One region of the Bradyrhizobium sp. S3.2.6 genome, then DNA from elsewhere that is predicted to be linked to it. Evidence: riboswitches for the same ligand, from Rfam matches in the RefSeq annotation. Region 1 holds a riboswitch; the other holds the start of a gene.

Region 1 (6,645 bases):
CACCGACTCAACACACTCCGTCATTGCGAGGAGCACTTGCGACGAAGCAATCCAGACTATTTCTGCGGAGGAATTCTGGATTGCTTCGCTTCGCTCGCAATGACGGTCGTTAGTTCGGCATCACATACGCATAGATCCGGCCGCGCGAGATCGGCGCCTCGCGGACGCGGTTGCCGTTGTTGCCGGAGATCATGATCGGATTCCCCTGCGCGTCGACGCCGGTGATGATGCCGACATGACCGCCGCCGCGCCGCCCCATCACCGCGATGGCGCCGACCTGCGGACCGGAGACACGCGTGCCGTAATGCGCGAACGAATTCGCCATGTCGGAGCCGGTGCCCTGATGGCCGGTGTGCTGCAGCACCATGTTCATGAAGCGCGCGCACCACAAGCTGCCGCGACCGGTCGGATTGCCGCCGATGTAGCGGCGCGCCTCGGAGACGAGACCCGACCCGCCACCGAAGCCACTGCTTGCAGCCATGCCGTTATTGGCCATGCCGCCGCTATTGGCGTTGGGATGGTAGCTAGCCTGCGTGTCGGCAAAGCCGCTCGCCTGCAACTGCGCCGCGCTGCGCTCGAAGCGCGAGCTGCGTACATCGTGGCGATAGTGATGATGTCTGGCGTGATGCACGTAAACGTGCCGCTCTGCGCTATGACGATGATGCGGCCGCGCTGAGGCCGGAGAAACGAACGCGGCAACCGCCGCGAAGAAGATCGCCAGCGCGACAACACAACGCGACAGGCGAGACGCAAACAACTCGAACATTCTTCATCCTTCGTTGACACCCCCACTTTCAATCGGCCCATGCGGTGGGCCGACATCCGTCTGGCCGTTAAGCCGCCCGATGTGGCGAGAAAAAGACGCCGCGGCCGCGAATAGCTGCGATGATTTTGCGTTAGTGCTGGCTCGAGGCTGCCTCATTGCGGACAACAGCATTAACAGCGATTCTGAACTCACGGCTTGAGGAGAGGGAAACAGTTAATGCCCCACGCCACGACCAGGGACAACGTCCGCATCTATTTTGAAGAATCGGGTCAGGGAACGCCGATACTTTTTCTGCACGAGTTCGCGGCCGACTACACCAATTGGGAGCCGCAGATGCGCTACTTCTCGCGCGGCCACCGCTGCATCACCTATTCCGCGCGCGGCTACACGCCATCCGATGTGCCGGCGGGCGAGGTCTACAGCTACGAACATTTCTACACCGACGCGCTCGCGGTGCTCGATCATCTCAGGATCGAGCGCGCGCATCTCGTCGGTCTGTCGATGGGCGCCTATTCATCGCTCCAGATCGGATTGAACGCGCCGCAGCGCGCACTGTCGATGACGCTTGCCGGCGTCGGCTCCGGCTCGGAGATCGAGAATCTCGACAATTGGCGCAAGCAGTGCCGTGCCAATGCCGAGCAATTCGAGGCGCTCGGCTCCGCCGAGGTCGCAAAAATCACCCGCGAGGCGCCGAGCCGGATTCCATTCCTGGTGAAGGACCCGCGCGGCCACGCCGATTTCTACGCCGCGCTGGCGCGGCACGATTCCAAGGGTTCGGCCAACACCATGCGCGGCTTCCAGGGCGGCCGTCCCTCGATCTACACCATGACGGATGCGATCAGAGGCGTGGCAACGCCGGCATTGATCATCTGCGGCGACGAGGATGATCCGTGTGTGGGGGCTAGCCTGTTCCTGAAGAAGCATCTGCCGGCAGCGGGGCTCGCGATGTTTCCGAAGTCCGGTCACGTGCTCAATCTCGAAGAGCCCGCGCTGTTCAACGCGAGCGTGGAGCGGTTCGTGACGCTGGTGGAAGCGGGACGGTGGCCGGTGCGCGACCCAAGGTCGGCGGCGGCGCATTAGGGCGAAGGCGTTGGCTCGCACTCCGTCATTGCGAGCGCAGCGAAGCAATCCAGAATCTTTCCGCGGTGGGATTCTGGATTGCTTCGCTGCGCTCGCAATGACGATAAATTACTTCCCCTGCCCGCGGCTCAGCAAAAACACGCCCTGCTCGCCGAACAGATTCCAGACCCACCATGGCAATCGCAGCCGCAGCGGACGGCCGTAGAGGTCGAGCGCTTCGGCACGCTCCATCTTGACGCCGATGGTGTCGCAGAGCTCGACGAAATCCTTGATGGTGCAGAAATGGATGTTGGCGGTGTCGTACCAGCTCGCCGGCAGATTCTCCGTGCGCGGCATGTGGCCGCCGACCAGGAGCTGCAGGCGCATCCGCCAGAAGCCGAAATTGGGGAACGACACGATGGCGCGGCGGCCGATGCGCAGGAGATTCTCCAGCACGACCTTGGGCTGGCGCGTCGCCTGCAGCGTCTGCGACAGGATCACGTAGTCGAAGGCGTCGTCGGGATAGTTGACGAGGTCGGTGTCGGCGTCGCCCTGCACCACCGCGAGGCCTTTTGCCACGCAGCGGTTGACGCCCGCGCGCGACAGCTCGATGCCGCGGCCATCGATGCCGCGGGTCTCCAGCAGCTGAAGCAGATCGCCCTCGCCGCAGCCGACATCGAGCACTTTCGAGCCCGGCTTGACCATCTCGGCGACCAGCAGATGGTCGGCGCGAAACGGGCCGAACTGCTCCGCAGCGAGGCCATTGAGCGGCAGCACTTCCTGTACAGACATCGCTAGCCGTCCTTGTCGGTCATTCCCGGTCAGTCATTCTTGCCGGTGAGCCCGCGCGCCTTGCCTGCCGATTGCAGGAAGGCGCGGGAGATGTCGAAGAATTCAGGCACGTCGAGCAGGAAGGCGTCGTGGCCGCGATCGGTCTCGATCTCGGCGAACGACACCCGCGCACTCGACGCATTCAGCGCATGCACCAGCGCGCGCGATTCCGAGGTCGGGAACAGCCAGTCGCTGGTGAAGGAGACCACGCAGAAGCGCGTCTCGATTCCGGCGAACGCCTTTGCCAGCACGCCGCCGTGATCGCCGGCAATGTCGAAATAATCCATCGCGCGCGTGAGATAGAGATAGGAGTTGGCATCGAAGCGCTCGACAAAGGACGATCCCTGGTAGCGCAGATAGGACTCGACCTGGAAATCGGCATCGAACGAGAAGGTCGGCAGCTCGCGGTCCTGCATGCGGCGGCCAAACTTGCGATGCAGCGCGGCGTCCGAGAGATAGGTGATGTGCGCGGCCATGCGCGCGACCGCGAGGCCGCGATGCGGATGGATGCCCTGATCGGCGTAGGCGCCATTGTGCCAATCGGGATCGGCCATCACGGCCTGACGACCGAGCTCGTGGAAGGCGATGTTCTGTGCCGAGTGCCGCGTCGAACAGGCAATCGCCAGCGCCGAGTAGACGCGCTTGGGATAGGCCGCAGTCCATTGCAGCACCTGCATGCCACCCATCGAGCCGCCGACGACCGCGAACAGCGTGTCGATGCCGAGCCTGTCGATCAGCATCGCCTGCGCCCGCACCATGTCGGGGATGGTGATGACGGGGAAATCCAGGCCCCACACCTTGCCGGTGGCGGGATTGATCGAGGCGGGCCCGGTCGAGCCCATGCAGCCGCCGATCACGTTGGAGCAGATGATGAAGTAGCGGCTGGGATCGAGTGGACGGCCGGGACCGACCAGCGTCTCCCACCAGCCGGACTTGCCGGTGACGGGGTGCACATTGGCGACGTGCTGATCGCCGGTCAGCGCATGGCAGATCAGCACGGCGTTGGAGCGATCGGCGTTGAGCTCGCCATAGGTCTTGTAGGCAATCTGGAACGGGGTGAGATCGATGCCGCAATCGAGCCGCAGCGGCTGGTCGGCGCCGAACTGCGCGACCTCCGAACTCGGATGATCGACCTCATGCGACCGATCGTCGGCACTGATCGCGGGACTGGGGACAGACTTGACGCCAACCATCTCTGACCATCGACCTCGTTTGCGATCGGACTTCAGATCGCGACTGACATCAGGCCATGAAAAACCCGGCCTGAACGATAGGTTCGGCCGGGATCGGAAGTGTCCCCGGCCTGTTTAGCGAGTTTTTTAACGTGGCTGCAAGCCGGCCGGCTCAAATGACCACGGAACAGGCAAAAACCTACCGGCTTGGGCGCTTTTCGTCAAGTCGCGGTTCGGATGAGCCAAATTCGCTCCCGTGCTGCCAGCCGACGCGGGCCTGACTTCTCTTTGCATTTCTCTTTGCTTTCGCCGCCCATCCTGCCTAATCAGAACCTCAACCACAGCCTCTCAACAGCACGTCGCAGATATGTCCCAACGTCCGCCCGCGCCACCATCGCTCCAGGAATTGCGCAAGGAGATCGACGCAATCGACGAGGGCATGCATCGCCTGCTGATGCAGCGCGCCGACATCATCGACCGCCTGATCCAGGTGAAGCAGACCCAGGAGGTCGGCTCGGCGTTCCGCCCGGCGCGCGAAGCCTCCATGATGCGTGACATCGTGCAACGTCATCGCGGCATCCTGCCGCTCGACACGGTCGAGAGCATCTGGCGCGTCATCATCTCCACTTTCACCTATGTCCAGGCGCCGTTCTCAGTGCATGCCGACATCTCGGTCAGCGAGCCGGCAATGCGCGATTCCGTGCGCTTCCATTTCGGCTTCACGGTTCCTTACGTCGCGCATTTCAGCGCGCAGGCCGCGGTCGAAGCGGTGGCGAAGTCCAAGGGCGATCTGGCGCTGGTCTCGGCGACCTCGAGCCGCACGCCGTGGTGGCTGGAGCTGGAAGCGGACGGCGCGCCAAAGATCATCGCGCGGATGCCCTTCGTCGAGCGCGCCGACCATCCGGCCGCGCTGCCGGTATTCGCGGTCTCGCGCGTCGCCGACAGCGCGGTGGTGACGGAGGTCGAGACCTTCAGCGTGCGGGTATCCGGGTGGAACGCCGAGGTCGCACGCGCCCTGTCGCCGCTCGCCGAGATCGTGGCGGTGCCCGATACCGCCTTCGACGGCGCGGCGCTGCTGGTCTCGGTCACGAGCGCGACCAGCATCGACAAAATCAAGGCAGCCCTGATCGAAGCAGGGGCCTCGGTGCGCTCCACGGCCCTCGTCGGCAGCCACGCAACGCGCTATACGGTGCCCCCGACCGGGTCGAAATCGTAAATCGCGAACAGACGTCGCGAACAGATCTGGCCTATCCGGAGTTGAAGATGTCCCGCCCCGTGCCGAATCCCGGCATTCTCGATATTGCGCCCTACACGCCCGGCAAGAGCCCGGTCGCTGAGCCGGGCCGCAAGGTGTTCAAGCTCTCGGCCAACGAGACGCCGTTCGGACCCTCGCCCAAGGCGATCGAGGCCTTCAAGCGCGTCGCGGACCATCTGGAAGACTATCCGGAAGGCACTTCGCGTGTGCTGCGCGAGGCGATCGGCCGTTCTTTCGGGCTCGATCCGAACCGCATCATCTGCGGCGCCGGCTCGGACGAGATCCTCAACCTGCTCGCCCACACCTATCTCAGCCACGGCGACGAGGCGATCTCGACTACGCACGGCTTCCTGGTCTACCCGATCGCGACCATGGCGGTCGGTGCCAGGAATGTGGTCGCGGCGGAGAAGAACCTGACCTGCGACGTCGACGCCATCCTCAGGGCGGTGACGCCGAAGACGAAGCTGGTCTGGCTCGCCAACCCCAACAACCCGACCGGCACCTATGTCCCGTTCGACGAGGTCAAGCGCCTGCGCGCCGGCCTGCCGTCGCACGTGCTGCTGGTGCTGGACGCCGCCTATTGCGACTACGTCTCGCGCAACGACTACGAGATGGGGATCGAGCTCGTCGCCACCACAGAGAATACGGTGGTGACGCACACTTTCTCCAAGATCTACGGCCTCGCCGCGCTGCGCATCGGCTGGATGTTCGGCCCCGAGCACATCATCGACGCGGTCAACCGCATCCGCGGTCCGTTCAACGTGTCGACCCCGGCGATGTACGCCGCGGTCGCCGCGATCGAGGACACCGCGCACCAGGCGATGTCGAAGCAGTTCACCGAGACCTGGCGCAACTGGCTGACCGAGGAGATCACCAAGGTCGGGCTGAAGGTGACGCCGGGCGTCGCCAATTTCGTGCTGATCCATTTCCCGACCGACAAGGGCAAGACCTCTGACGACGCCGATGCGTATCTCACCAAGCGCGGCCTGGTGCTGCGCGCGTTGAAAAACTACGGCCTGCCGCATTCGCTGCGCATGACCATCGGCACCGAGGAGGCCAACCGCCTCGTCGCCGAGGCCTTGCGCGACTTCATGGCCGGCAAATGAGCGTGGACCCGCACTTCCAGCGCGTCGCGCTGATCGGCTTCGGCCTGATCGGCGGCTCGATCGCGCGCGCAGCGAAGCTCCAGGGCCTGGCTTCCGAGATCGTCACCACCGCGCGCTCGGAGAAGACCCGCGCGCGGGTGCTCGAGCTCGGCATCGTCGACCAGGTCGTCGCGACCAACGCGGAAGCGGTGAAGGATGCCGATCTCGTCATCCTCTGCATTCCTGTCGGCGCCTGCGGGCCGGTGGCGCAGGAGATTGCTGCGCATCTCAAGCCCGGCGCTGTTATTTCCGACGTCGGCTCGGTCAAGGGCGCGATCGTCAGGGACATGGCGCCGCACCTTCCGAAGGATGTTCATTTCGTGCCGGCGCATCCGGTCGCGGGTACCGAGCATTCGGGCCCGGATTCCGGCTTCGCCGAGCTCTTCATTAACCGCTGGTGCATTTTGACGCCGCCGG
Region 2 (6,645 bases), on a different contig from region 1:
GCAAAATGCAGGGGCTGACGTCGTCTTGATGAATTTGCAGTACAGCCCGCGTACCGAAACCATGATCTCGGCGCCGCCGTATCTCGATAATATGCGGGTGGTGGCGCAGGAGCATGATGTCCCGCTGTTCGACCGTTTCGCGATGATGCGGCAGTGGAATGATCAGGGTCAGTTCGACCTGTTCAGCCCCTCCCGGGGCCCCGAGCTGGCGAAACAGGTCCATGACTGCATCGGCCGGGCGTTGGCACAGTTCGTGATCGACGCTGCCCATCTGGGGCCGGCCCAGCAGCAAAATTGAGGTCTAGCGTTAATGAGTTCTCTCCGCCCTTTTGGCCTGTCGACATGGCTGGCCGCGCCCGCAGCGGCGGCGCTGCTGATGCTGACGCCTGTGGTGCAGGCACCTGCTCACGCTCAGGCTGCCCAGGCGACGCCCGCGCCGCAGCAGACCGCTAATCCCGCACCGGCATCACCATCCCAGACCACGGTCGCCGCGACCAGTCAGCAGGCTACCGAGCAGCGCGGCCTCACCTCGCGCGCCATCGACAAGGTGAAGCAGGTCGCGAAATCCGCTGGCGATATTTTCAGCCGCGTGCCGTGTCTTGCGCCGAAGGGCGGCTCGAAGGCGATGGGCTCGCTGCCGCATGTCGCGGCCAAGCTCGTTGCCGGCAAGCCTGTCGTGATCGTCGCGTTCGGTTCGTCGTCGACGGCGGGCTACGGCGCGAGCTCGCCGGACTTCAACTATCCGAACCGTCTCACCGCGCAGCTGCGCCGGCAATATCCCACCGCCAACATCACCGTCGTCAATGCCGGTGTCGGCGGCGAGGATGCGCCCGAGATGATGAAGCGCCTCCAGAAGGAGGTGATCGACGTGCATCCGGATCTCGTGATCTGGCAGGTCGGCACCAACGCCGTGCTGCGCAACCTCGATCCCGGCGACACCGCCAAGATAGTCGAGGACGGCATCACCCGTATCCAGGCCGCCGGCGATGCCGACGTCGTGCTGGTCGACCCGCAATATTCACCGCGCGTCACCGAGCGTCCCGAAAGCGCAAGCAAGATGGTGAAGCTGCTCGGCAAGATCGCCGAGCTTCGTCACGTCGGCATCTTCCCGCGCTTCGAGGTGATGCGCGACTGGCACGAGAAGCAGGCGCTCCCGGTCGAGAGCTTTGTCATTGCCGACGGCCTGCACATGAACGATTGGGGCTATGCCTGCTTCGCCCAGCTGCTCGGCGACGACATCATCCGCTCCGTCGGCCAGATCAAGCTGGGCGTGAACGTGCCCGCGGACGTGCGGACGTACCGGCCGATGTAGAGGCGAATAGCCGGTAGGGTGGGCAAAGGCGCGCTTTTCGCGCGCCGTGCCCACCATCTATCGGCATCGAGGTCGTGAATGGTGGGCACGCTTTCGCTTTGCCCACCCTACGAGACCGAGCCCTTGGCGCGCCTCACGCCTTCTCCAGCGCCGCGGTCAGATCCTCGATCAGATCATCCGCATGCTCGAGCCCGGCCGAGAAGCGGATAAACCCTTCGCTGATGCCGAGCGCGGCGCGATCTTCCAGCTTCAGTCGCTGATGCGTCGTGGTGGCCGGATGCGTGACGAGGCTCTTGGCGTCGCCGAGATTGTTGGAAATCTTCGCAAGCTTGAGCTCGTTGAGCACGCGGAACGCACCCTGCTTGCCGCCCTTGACCTCGAAGCCGACCAGCGTCGAGCCGCCGCGCATCTGCTTCCTCACCAGCGCCGCCTGCGGATGATCGGCGCGGCCGGGATAGACCAGCCGCGAAATTTTCGGATGGCTCGCCAGCACGTCGGCGATGCGCGCCGCGGTCTCCGTCTGCGCGCGCACGCGCACGCCGAGCGTCTCCAGGCCCTTGAGCAGGACCCAGGCGTTGAACGGCGAGATCGACGGTCCGGTCTGGCGCATGAAGTTGTGGATGTGCTCGGCGATGAAGGCTTCCGAGGACAGGATGATGCCGCCGAGGCAACGGCCCTGGCCGTCGATGTGCTTGGTCGCGGAGTAGACCACGACGTCGGCGCCGAGCGCGAGCGGGCTCTGCCAGATCGGCGTTGCGAACACGTTGTCGACGACGAGCCGCGCGCCGCCGCTATGCGCGATCTCGGCAATCGCGGGAATGTCGAGCACGTCGAGCGTCGGATTGGTCGGGCTCTCCAGGAAGAACGTCTTGGTGTTCGGCTTGAGCGCACGCTGCCACTGGTCGAGATCGGCTCCGTCGACCAGCGTGGTCTCGATGCCGTAGCGCGGCAAGAGATCCTGAATGACGTACAAGCACGACCCGAACAGCGCGCGCGATGCCACAACGTGATCGCCGGCCTTCAGCGGCGCCAGGATCGCGGTCGTCACCGCGGCCATGCCTGTTGCCGCCGAGCGCGCAGCCTCGGCGCCTTCGAGCTCGATCATGCGGCGCTCGAACATCGCGATCGTCGGGTTCGAATAGCGCGAATAGATGAAGCCGGGGTCCTCGCCCTTGAACCGCGCCTCGCACTCCTCGGCGCTGTTGTAGACGTAGCCCTGGGTCAGGAACAGCGACTCCGACGTCTCGCCATATTGCGAGCGCAGGGTGCCGGAATGAACCAGGCGGGTTTCGGGACGGTATTGCGTGGTGGACGCCGGGGACTTCGACATAGGATCTCCTCTGCGTGACCATCGAAAATGGTCACAAAAAAACCGGCCTGGATATCTCCACGGGCCGGGATCACAGAGGTCCCCGGCCTGTTTAGCGACTTATTTAACGTGGCTGCAAGCCGGCCGGCTCAAATCACCACGGGATAAGTCATGCTCATATTCCGCAATGCCCTTTCCGTCAAGACAGCCATCGGCTAGCCGTAAAAAACTGTATCTTCGGCATGTCCGGATGCATCCGACCCCTGACGAGGACCCCCGATTGACGTTCACGGTTGCCGCCGACGCCAATGGTATCCTGCCCGACCGCATGATCGCGGCGATGGCGGAGGCGGGCCTCATCCTGCCTGCCTACGACTTCGTCGAAAGCCAGATCCAGCCGGCGAGCCTCGACCTGCGCCTCGGCGACGTCGCCTATCGCGTGCGCGCGAGCTTCCTGCCCGGCCCCGGCGCCACCGTTGCCGAGCGCATCGACCAGTTGAAGCTGCACGAGTTCAGCCTCGCCGACGGCGCGGTGCTGGAGACCAACTGCGTCTACATTGTGCCGCTGCTCGAAAGCCTTGCGTTGCCGCCGGAGATCGTCGCTGCCGCAAACCCCAAGAGCTCGACCGGCCGGCTCGACGTCTTCACCCGCGTGATCGCCGACGGCACCCGCCGCTTCGACATGATCGGCGCCGGCTATCACGGTCCGCTCTATGCCGAGATCAGCCCGAAGACGTTTCCGGTGCTGGTCAGCGAGGGCTCGCGGCTGTCACAGGTGCGCTTCCGCACCGGTGACGCCATCCTCGACGCCGACGAGCTCGATGCGTTACATGCGTCCGAGCGCCTCGTCGATGTCGACGATGCGGATCTTGCCGGCGGCGTCGCCGTCTCGGTCGATCTCTCGGGCGCGAAGGGCACGGGCTTCGTCGGCTACCGCGCCAAGCGCCACACTGGTGTGGTCGATGTCGATCGTCGCTCCGGCTATGCGGTGGAAGATTTCTGGGAGCCGATCTCGGCGCGTCCCGATGGCAGCCTGATCCTTGATCCCGGCGAGTTCTATATCCTCGCGTCGAAGGAGGCGGTGCAGGTACCGCCCGATTACGCCGCGGAGATGGTGCCGTTCGATCCGCTGGTCGGCGAATTCCGCGTGCATTATGCCGGATTCTTCGATCCCGGATTCGGCTATGCCGGCGCCGGCGGCCAAGGCGCGCGCGCCGTGCTGGAAGTGCGCTCGCGCGAAGTGCCGTTCATCCTCGAGCACGGCCAGATCGTCGGCCGCCTCGTCTACGAGAAGATGCTGTCACGCCCCGACGCCATGTACGGCCAGCGCATCGGCTCCAACTACCAGGCGCAGGGCCTGAAGCTGAGCAAGCACTTTCGGGTGTAGCTGCATCCGCGTCCTCCGCCGTCATTCCCCGCGAAGGCGGGGAATCCAGTACACTGCGGCCCATCGATTCAATCACAGCCGTCCCTGGAATACTGGATCGCCCGGTCTCCGCCGGGCGATGACAGCGAGTGCGTGTCCGGTTGCGCCGTCCCATCCGCGATGACACACTCCCGCAAAACAACAAGCTGGGAGCGAACATGACCGCCGCACCAGATTCCGCGCAAGAAGCTCAATGGAAACGCTGGCGCGCGGTCGCCGACCTCTACCACGCTTATTTCACCGGCCTGATCCTCACCGTCGTCACCCGACGCGGTACGGCGGACGCGGCCGAATTCGTCTTCCGCGTGTTCCGCCGCCAGCAGCAGGAGCGCTTTCTGCCCGGCTTGCAAAAGCTAGGGCTCAGCCATTTGCCGCCGGCGGTGGCGGCTGCGCAATATCACTATCTCTCCAACTGGATCGGCGGCGTCCACGTCGAATACATGTATGAGAGCGACACCAAAGCCTGGATCCGCTATCCGCCGCCGCGCTGGATCTGGAAGGGCGCTGCGATCTGCGGCGTGCCGGGCGAAGTCTCGCGCGCGATGCTGCGCGGCTGGCACGCCAACAACGGTGCGGCGCTTGGCGATCTCCGCCTGGGCTTCGTCTGCACCAAGCAGAGCGTTGATGGGCAGGATGGGCTCGAAGGCTACTATCATCAATACGACCATCCGCTCGAGCTCGACCAGCGCCTGGTGTTCGCTCGGCATCTCGAAGCACCGCTGTTCGACGCGAAGACCGCCCCGGCTTTGCCTGTCGCGAGCTGGCCGAGGCCGCGGCTTGAAAAGGCCTATCGCAACTACGCGATGGAATATGTCCGCACCGCCGCGCCCGTGATGGTGCAGCTATTCGGGCCGGAAGATGCCGGCTATCTCCTGCACCTCACCGGCAAGCTGATCGGCATGCAGTATTTCGACGAGGTCGCAGCCGCGCTGTCGGCGACACGCGGTGGCGCGAGCGAGTTCGCATCGTTTCTCAAGGGGCTGTTCGCGGCGCAGGACGACGCAGCGGAGATCACGACGTCCGAAGGCAGCATCGAGATCAGCCAGCAAAGCTGGACGCTGATGGATGACGTCACCGATTATCATCGTGCCTGCGCGAAGGTGCTGGAAGGGCTGTTCGAAGGGCTCGCTGCGGGATGCGGCCGGCACATCCGGGTGCATTTGCGTCCGACAGCAGGCGGCCGGCCGCCGCTGGTCTGGACGGTCGGGTAATTCCACCACTTGAAATGCGCTGCCGCAGGGCACGCCTGCACCTGACGCAGGAGGAATCGGGGCCTGTCGTGCTAACACGTACCTATCGCGCCTTCCGCGCGAGGAAATAGATTAGCACACCTATGCATTGCTGCGCCGCAAACGGCGCTTTTGCCCGGGAGAGGGAATGACGGACATCGCCGAAATCCCGGTCGATGAGCAGGAACGTCCGCTGTCGCCGCCTCCGCGCCCGATGCGGAGCGCGCTGACCGATGGGCCGATCCTGCGCACGCTGCTCAGTCTCGCCTGGCCGAACGTCGTCGCGCTGTCCGCCGGCACCTGCGTGGTGATCGCCGAGACCTCCTATATCGGGCGTCTCGGCGTGGAAGCGCTGGCGGCGATGGCGCTGGTGTTTCCGACAGTGATCCTGACCATGACGATGTCCGGCGGCGCCATGGGCGGCGCGGTCGCTTCGGCCATCGCACGTGCGCTCGGCGCCGGCGATCGCGAGCGTGCCGGGACGCTGGCCGCGCATGCGCTCCTGATCGGCATCACCTTCGGCGTCGTCTTCATGCTGGGCATGCTGATCTTCGGACCCCAGGTGCTCACGATGCTCGGCGGCCGTGGTGAAGTGCTGACGCATGCGATCGCCTATACGCAGGTGTTTTTCGGAGGTGCCGTGTTGCCCTGGCTTCTCAACACCATGGCGGGCGTGCTGCGCGGCACCGGCAACATGAAGCTGCCATCGCTGTTGATGCTGAATTCCGCGGTCATGCAGGTCGTGCTTGGCGGCACGCTGGGCCTCGGACTCGGGCCCGTGCCGCAGTTCGGCATGCGCGGTGTCGCGGCGGGCTCGCTGATCGCCTATTCGATGAATATCTGCGTGATGGGCTGGTTCCTGTTCTCCGGCCGCGCACGAATCGTGCCGAAACTGCGCGGGCTTCGCATTCAGTGGGCGATGTTCTTCGACATCCTGAAGGTCGGCGCGATCGCCTGCTTCTCGCCGCTGCAATCGGTGCTGACGATCTCGATCTTCACCCACATGCTGGCCAAATTCGGCACTGCGATCCTCGCCGGCTATGGCATCGGCGCGCGGCTCGAATTCCTGCTGACCTCGATCGCATTCTCGTTCGGCATCGCGTCGGTGCCGATGATCGGCATGGCGGTGGGTGCCGGTCGCATCGCCCGCGCCCGGCGCATCGCCTGGATCGCGGGCGCGAGTGCTTTCGTCGCTGTCGGCGCGCCGGCCTGCCTCGTTGCGCTGTTCCCCGACCTCTGGGTCAACATTTTTACGGACAGCGCCACCGTGCGCGCGACCAGCCATCAATATCTCTCGACGGTGGCGCCGTTCTACGCCTTCATCGGCCTCGCCTCGACGATGTACTTCTCGTCGCAAGGCGCGGCCAAG

Evidence for each region. Region 1 has a riboswitch for S-adenosylmethionine ahead of metX (homoserine O-acetyltransferase MetX). Riboswitches for the same ligand answer to the same signal wherever they lie in the genome.
Region 2: it holds a riboswitch for S-adenosylmethionine, as region 1 does, so the genes downstream of both, ABID58_RS03360 (O-succinylhomoserine sulfhydrylase) here and metX (homoserine O-acetyltransferase MetX) in region 1, are expected to answer to the same signal.

What each region holds. Positions count from the first base shown of each region.
Region 1 covers NZ_JBEPOS010000027.1:68,043-74,687, reverse strand. Annotated here, with positions in the region: gene ABID58_RS32455 (NlpC/P60 family protein) at 110-766, opposite strand; gene ABID58_RS32450 (alpha/beta fold hydrolase) at 983-1,846, shown strand; gene metW (methionine biosynthesis protein MetW) at 1,955-2,617, opposite strand; gene metX (homoserine O-acetyltransferase MetX) at 2,647-3,849, opposite strand; SAM riboswitch at 3,943-4,022, opposite strand; gene ABID58_RS32435 (chorismate mutase) at 4,196-5,044, shown strand; gene hisC (histidinol-phosphate transaminase) at 5,092-6,189, shown strand; gene ABID58_RS32425 (prephenate/arogenate dehydrogenase family protein) at 6,186-6,645, shown strand, end outside.
Region 2 covers NZ_JBEPOS010000001.1:724,375-731,019, forward strand. Annotated here, with positions in the region: gene ABID58_RS03350 (SGNH/GDSL hydrolase family protein) at 1-298, shown strand, start outside; gene ABID58_RS03355 (SGNH/GDSL hydrolase family protein) at 311-1,312, shown strand; gene ABID58_RS03360 (O-succinylhomoserine sulfhydrylase) at 1,446-2,642, opposite strand; SAM riboswitch at 2,713-2,792, opposite strand; gene ABID58_RS03365 (2'-deoxycytidine 5'-triphosphate deaminase) at 2,872-4,008, shown strand; gene ABID58_RS03370 (hypothetical protein) at 4,206-5,258, shown strand; gene ABID58_RS03375 (MATE family efflux transporter) at 5,425-6,645, shown strand, end outside.